One region of the Pseudoclavibacter sp. 8L genome, then DNA from elsewhere that is predicted to be linked to it. Evidence: riboswitches for the same ligand, from Rfam matches in the RefSeq annotation. Region 1 holds a riboswitch; the other holds the start of a gene.
The links. A riboswitch is a leader RNA that binds a small molecule or an ion and turns the genes downstream of it on or off. The one in region 1 is predicted to bind FMN.
Positions count from the first base shown of each region.

Region 2: it holds a riboswitch for FMN, as region 1 does, so the genes downstream of both, GV007_RS02570 (ABC transporter permease) here and ribD (bifunctional diaminohydroxyphosphoribosylaminopyrimidine deaminase/5-amino-6-(5-phosphoribosylamino)uracil reductase RibD) in region 1, are expected to answer to the same signal.

Region 1 is NZ_LR733185.1:300,857-304,225, reverse strand. Features, by position in the region: gene GV007_RS01375 (glycosyltransferase) at 1-751, shown strand, start outside; gene GV007_RS01370 (PIG-L deacetylase family protein) at 744-1,523, shown strand; FMN riboswitch at 1,609-1,733, shown strand; gene ribD (bifunctional diaminohydroxyphosphoribosylaminopyrimidine deaminase/5-amino-6-(5-phosphoribosylamino)uracil reductase RibD) at 1,840-2,946, shown strand; gene ribB (3,4-dihydroxy-2-butanone-4-phosphate synthase) at 2,943-3,369, shown strand, end outside.
Region 2 is NZ_LR733185.1:542,364-545,732, forward strand. Features, by position in the region: gene GV007_RS02565 (ABC transporter substrate-binding protein) at 1-1,040, opposite strand, end outside; gene GV007_RS02570 (ABC transporter permease) at 1,092-1,901, opposite strand; FMN riboswitch at 2,004-2,130, opposite strand; gene GV007_RS02575 (SRPBCC family protein) at 2,321-2,749, opposite strand; gene GV007_RS02580 (septum formation family protein) at 2,773-3,363, opposite strand.

The DNA.
Region 1 (3,369 bases):
GTCCGTCGACGCGATCGTCGTCGTCAGCAGGGCCGAACGCGACACGGTCCTCTCGAGGCTCGGCGGCGACCCCGCGATCACGCACATCGTGCCGCCGGGCGTCGACGCCGACCTGTTCTTCCCCGCCTGGGATGCGCGGGCCGAACCGGCCGCCCACGAGCAGCGACCCAGGCGTGCCCTGTCTGCCGGGCGGCTGCATCCGCTCAAGGGATTCGACCTGGCCCTCGACGCGATCGCCGAGGTTGACGCCGACGTCCGCCCCGACTACGTGCTCGTGGGCGCCGCACCGCCGGATGCCGACGGCCGCGAGTACGAGGCTCGCCTGCATGACGCCGTCGAGCAGCACGGGCTCGCCGACCACGTGCAGTACATCGGCTCGCTCAGCAGGCACGCGCTCGCAGCCCAACTGCGCCTCGTGGATCTCGTGCTGATCCCCTCCCACTCCGAGACGTACGGTCTCGTCGCGCTCGAAGCTGCGGCATCCGGCGTGGCCGTCGTCGCCTCCGCGGCCGGCGGACTCCGCGAGGCCGTCGTCGACGGCGTCACCGGCATCCTGCTCGAAACGCGAGACCCCGCCGACTGGGCGGCCGCCATCGCGGGCATCCTCCGGCAGTCCGAGGTCGCCGAGCGCATGAGCCGCGCCGCCCGCGAGCACGCGCTCACCCACTCGTGGGACCTCAGCGCGGAAGGCCTCCTCTCGGTATTCCGCGACCTCGTCGCACAGGCCCGGCTGGGTTCCGCGCGTGCCTGAGACCGGCCGCAGTCTGCTCGATTCGGTGCGCCACGCTCTGGTCGTGCACGCGCATCCCGACGACGAGGTGCTTGCCGGCGGCGCCCTGCTCCGCGAGCTCCACGAACGCGGCGCACGCGTCACGCTCGTGACGTGCACGCGCGGCGAACTCGGCGAGATCGTCGACGGCGCGCTGCCAGACGCCACCTCCATCGGCGAGCTCGCGGCCGTGCGAGAGCGGGAGCTGCGCGGCTCGCTCGACGCCCTCGGCATCGACGAGCACCGCTGGCTCGGCACCGTCCCCGCACGCGCCGAGGGCCTCGAACCCCGCGACTACCGTGATTCGGGGATGCGCTGGCTGCGGCCGGGCCTCGCGGGCCCCGCCGACGAGACCGACCTGCGGTCGCTGAGCGTCGCACCGCTCGAGGAGGTCACCGCTGATCTGGCCGCCGCGATCGCCCATGACGGACCGGACCTCGTCATCAGCTACGACGCGACCGGCGGGTACGGGCACCCCGACCATGTTCGGGCGCGGGAAGCGAGCCTCGCCGCATCAGCGGCAGCCGGTGTTCGCTTCGCGGAGCTCGTCGAGCAGAGCGAGCGCGCCCTCGCCGCCGAGATCGGCGACCTCGAATGGTTCGACCTCGAGCAGCACCGGGCTGCGGTCGTCGCCGCCCTCCGCAGCCACCGTACCCAGCTCACGGTCGACGACGACGGAGCGTCGCTCGTGCACTCGGGTGGGCAGCGGCAGGACGTGCACCTCGCGATCGGGCTCCGCGAAGTGGTGGCGTAGCGCGGCCGTCCGCGCGGGCACCCACCTGGGCATGAGCTGTCCCACGACGTCACACGCCAAGCTTGCAGGCTTATGCTCGCCGTGCAACATGCTCCGGGGTCGGTGAAAGTCCGAACCGGCGGTGAGAGTCCGCGACCCGCTCGTCCGCGAGCGGTTGACCTGGTGGAATTCCGGGACCGACGGTTAAAGTCCGGATGGTAGGTGCATGGGAGGCGCTCGTTTCGGCGAGGGCCTCTGAGGCGTCGGCTGCCGGACTCTCCGGCTGCGCCGGCACCGGGATATGGCCCCGTGGTACGCGAAACGCGGAGGTCCGGCCATGCCGATCCAAGAACCCACACGCGTCGACACTGTCGACGCCGCCATGCAATTGGCGCTCTCCCTGGCGGCCCGAGGGTCAGCCAGAGATCCGAACCCACAGGTCGGGTGCGTCCTGCTCTCGCCGCCCTCCGGTGCCGGCGGCCCGCGCCGCATCCTGGGGAGCGGCCACCACCGCGGAGCGGGCACCCCGCACGCGGAGGCCGCCGCGCTCGACGCCGCGCGCGCAGCCGGGGCGGAGCTACGGGGCGCGACTGCCGTCGTGACCCTCGAGCCCTGCGCCCACAGCGGCAGGACGCCGTCGTGCGCCGACGCCCTCCTGCACGCAGGTGTCGCGGAGGTCGTGTACGCGGTGGCGGACCCGAACCCGATCGCATCCGGGGGAGCGGCGCGCCTTCGCACGCACGGGGTGAGCGTGTCCATGGGCACCCGTCAGGTCGAGGCCGAATCGCTCCTGCGCGTCTGGCTCACAGGCGTCACCGAGCGGCGGCCCTTCGTGACGCTCAAGCTCGCATCCACGCTCGACGGGAGGGTCGCCGCCGCCGACGGGTCGAGCCAGTGGATCACCTCCGAGGCCGCCAGGGCGCATGCGCACCAGCGTCGGGCCGACGCCTGCGCGGTCCTCGTCGGCACCGGAACGCAGCGTGCCGACGACCCCTCGTTGTCGGTGCGGGGAGTCGCGGCGACCGACGCATCACAGCCCCTGCGTGTCGTGATGGGGCTGCGCGAGGTCGACGAGGGCGCCGCCGTGCGCGCGGAGCCGGAGCTGTTCGTGCACCTCAGGACCCACGACCCGGTCGACGCCCTCGAGATCCTGCACGCAAGGGGCGTCCGCCACGTCATCGTCGAAGGCGGCCCCACCATCGCGGCGGCCTTCCTGCGCGCCGGACTCGTCGACGAGATCGACGCCTACGTCGCGCCCATCCTGCTGGGCGATGGGGCGAGCTCCGTCGCGTCGCTCGACATAGGGAGCCTCCGGGACGCGAACAGGTGGACGACCGACTCCGTGCATCCGCTGGGCGTCGACACGCTCATCCGGCTCGTCCGGGGCCCCGAATCACCCGCCGTTCGCGTCCCCGGCGCTGCACCCGTGGGAGTCGCAGCATGAACGCTGAACTGCTCCGGGCGCTCGAGGCGCTGCGGGCAGGACGCCCCGTGCTCGTCGCCGACGCCTCCTCACGAGAGAACGAGGTCGACGCGATCCTCGCGGCGAACACCGCCACCCCCGAGTGGATGGGCTGGATCATCCGCCATTCCTCCGGGCTCCTCTGCGCGCCCCTCCCGGCGATGCTCGCCGACCGGCTCAGCCTGCCCATCATGGTGGAACGCAGCGAGGACGCGCGCGGCACTGCCTACACGGTCACGGTCGACGCGGCCCAGGGAGTGACGACGGGGATCTCGGCAACCGACCGGGCCACGACCGTCCGCGCACTCGCCGCAGCCGATGCACGACCGAGCGATCTCATCCGCCCGGGCCACGTGCTGCCGCTGCGCGCCGTGGATGGCGGCGTGCTCGAGCGTCCGGGGCACA
Region 2 (3,369 bases), 240 kb from region 1:
GCGTTCGTGAACGCGTCACCGTCCAGCGGCTTCTCGAGCAGGTCCTGATCGCTCATGAACGTCGCCATCGTGGCCCACACGTCGGCGTCGTTCGTGAAGAGCGGCTGCCCCTCCTGCGCGGACAGGAACGGGATGGTCGCCTCGAGTGTCGCGAGCGCGTCGCTCTTCGCCTCGTCCGTGTAGAGGGTCGGGATGTACTCGGCGGCGATGTCGATCGACTCCTCCGGGTTGTCGATCACGTCCTGCGTGGCCAGGGCGAGGGCCTCGAGCACGGGGGTGATCGACGCATCGTCGCCCTCGATGATCGAGTCGGCGACCCCCAGCGACGGGCCGACGAGGGTCGGCGCATCCGCCGGCGCGATCTCGATCGTGCGAACCGGGAAGCCCGCCTTCTCGAACTGCACGGCATCGTTGTTGATGTAGCCCATGACCCCATCGACCGCGCCCGTCGTGAGCGCCGCCTGCTGCGTGTAGCCGATGTACTCGATCTTCACGTCATCCGCCGTCAGCCCGTTGCTCTGCAGCAGCGACAGCAGCGCGAAGTACGTCTGCCCGTAGGGGCCGGGCGTGCCGATGGTCTTGCCGCGTGCATCCTCGGCCGTCGTGATGTCGGAGTCCTCCGGCACGATGAGCGTCGCCGGGTACGTGTTGTAGAGCGTCGCCACCGAGGTGACGGGGATATCGGCCGCCCGCGCCTGCGTGATCTCGTCGCCGCCCGCGTACACGAAGTCCTCCGTGCCGTTCGCGAGCGCACCGAACAGGTCCTCGCCCTCGCCGTGGTGGCGCAGCTCCACGTTGACGCCCTTGTCGTCGAAGTAGCCCTTCGCCTCGGCCACGTAGAACGGCACGAACTGGATGTTCGGGGTGTACGTGAGGCCGATGGTCACGTCGCCCGCGGCCGCGGCGGGCGCCTCCGCGCCGTTGCCGTCTGCCGAGGGGGAGCATCCGGCGAGCACGGCCACGGCTGCCACGGCGCCGGCCGCGATGACGGAGCGCACGGCCCGCGAGCGGAAGCCCGCGGTGGTTGGACGAGTGTTCATGGGCGTCTCCAGATCGAGAGAGGTGCGGTGGGAGGTCAGGCGGGTGTGAGGTCAGGCAGGAAGCGGTTCGTCGGCGAGCACGCGGGCGCGCCGCCTCGACTTGGGTTCGTCGTCGTTCCAGGTCACGGCGTTCTGGAACAGCCGCATGAGGATGTACAGGGCGACCGCGAGGAGCACGAGCATGAGCAGCGTGGAGAAGATGCCGGGGATGTCGTTGGCGTCGCGGTTGAGGGTGAGGAGCATGCCGAGCCCCCGGCCGCCCATCGTGAACTCGCCGACGACGGCGCCCGTGATGGACAGCGTCACGCCGGCGCGGATGCCGGCGAGCACGCTCGGCAGGGCGAGCGGCCCCTCGACCCACCACAGCAGCTGGTACCAGTTGGCGCCGTCGATGCGTGCGGCCTCGATGACGTCCTGCGGGAGCTGCCGCACGCCGAGCACGGTCGTGACGATCATCGGGAAGAACGACATGATCGCGCAGAGCACGACCGTCGGGGCGAGACCGTAGCCGATCCACAGCACGAGCAGCGGCGCGAGGGCGATGGCAGGGACGGCCTGCGACGCGGCGACGTACGGGGTGATCGCGACATCGACCCACGGAAGACGCGCGATGAGGTAGCCGAGCGGTACGGCCACGAGGATCGCGAGGAGACTGCCGAGCAGGGCCGCCGACAGCGTCACCCACGCGTGGCCCAGCATCGGGCCCTTCGTCACGTCGAGCCAGAAGCGCTCGGCGAGCTGGCCGGGGGCGGGGAGGAACTGCGGCGAGATGAGTCCGGCCGCCGTGACGAGCCACCACACGGCGAGCACACCGATCGCCACCGTGATCGGTGCGAGGAAGCGTGCTGACGTCGTGTTCATCTACCCGGCTTTCGTGGAAAGCTCCGGGGATGACGAGGCGCGTGGAGGTCGCCGAACTGGTCGGCGGATTCCACGAGCTGACGGTACGCCGAGGCGTGCCGTCACGTGCGCCTCCCTTCCGGACTTTCACCGTCGGTTCCGGAATTTCACCAGATCAGCCACTCCCTTGCGGGAGCAGGTCGCGGACTATAACCGCCGGCTCGGAATTACACCGACCCCGGAGCACGTGGACTCTGTCGCCAGAATACGACACGCCCCCGTGATGCGCGACATCGTGACGCTCCGCGACGAGCGAACAGCTCCAGGGAATGCCTGGATAGCAGCGCCGTCGCCCTTGCCACCGTCATCTCGGGATGGTCTGCACGCACGCGGATGGCTTGCAACACATCCCGAGGCGCGAAAGCCATCTCGAGACTCGGCTATCCGGCGGCGGCCTGCGCCTCCGCGGTCTTCTTCGCGCTGCGGAGCTCGCTGGCGATCGCCGCAGCTGCGATGGGCTTCGCGAGGCCGAGGCGCTCGGCGATGCCGCCGGCATCGAACTCCGCATCCACCGTCACGCGGGTGCTGGCCGGGGTGATCTCGTCAGTGCGCACCTCGGCGGCGAAGGACGCACGGCCCTCGACCGATTCCCAGCGCAGGCGCTTGCCCGGCTCGTTGACGACGACCTTCGCGTCGATCGAGCGTCGCTGCCCGACGAGCTCGACGTCCCACCTGATGAGGTCAGGGCCGAGCACCTCGACGTGCTTCACGATGCTGAGGACGCTCGGGAGCGACTCCGGCTCGGCGTAGAGGTTGAAGAGCACGTCGACGGGCACATCGATGTCGATGGATTCACTCACGAAGGTCATGCGATGAGCGTAGCCGTCGCACGCTACCGGTTCGCCGCGAGCGAGCCGGTCGTGGATGCCCCCGGCGTGGAGGCGAAGCAGCGGTAGCCGCGCAGCCCCGCGTCCCAGTCCGCCTGGTTCAGGGGGTAGCTGGCCTCGATGACGAGCCCGGGCACAGCCGCGGCCGCGGCGGTGTCGAGGACGTCGCTCGCCTGGCACGTGATCTGGGCGCGGTCCCTGAGCGCCGCCTCACCCGGATACTCGGCGTCTGCGGAGAACGTCGTCGCCTCGACGTCGGCGAGCAGCTGCCCCGAGTGCTCGGCGTCGCAGTCGACGACATCGAACCTGGGCTCCCAGGGCGAGACGTAGTCGCGGATGCACTGGCCCGGCTCGAGCAGCGACGCGTCGATGCCCGCGAGCGGCACCTCGCTGAGCGCGGGCCCGGCCGTCTCCGCCGGCGGGACCTGCCCGTCGCCGAACGGCTGGAGCCAGACTCCGAGCGCGGCCCCACCGAGGAGGAGGACCCCGATCAGCGCTGCGAGGACGCCGCGGTTGCGGCGCTTCGCGGCGCGCTCCACCTGCTGGTCGCGCGCTTCAGGCTGCTCGCGCGCGTCAGGCCTGGGGGTCGCTGCCACGGGGAG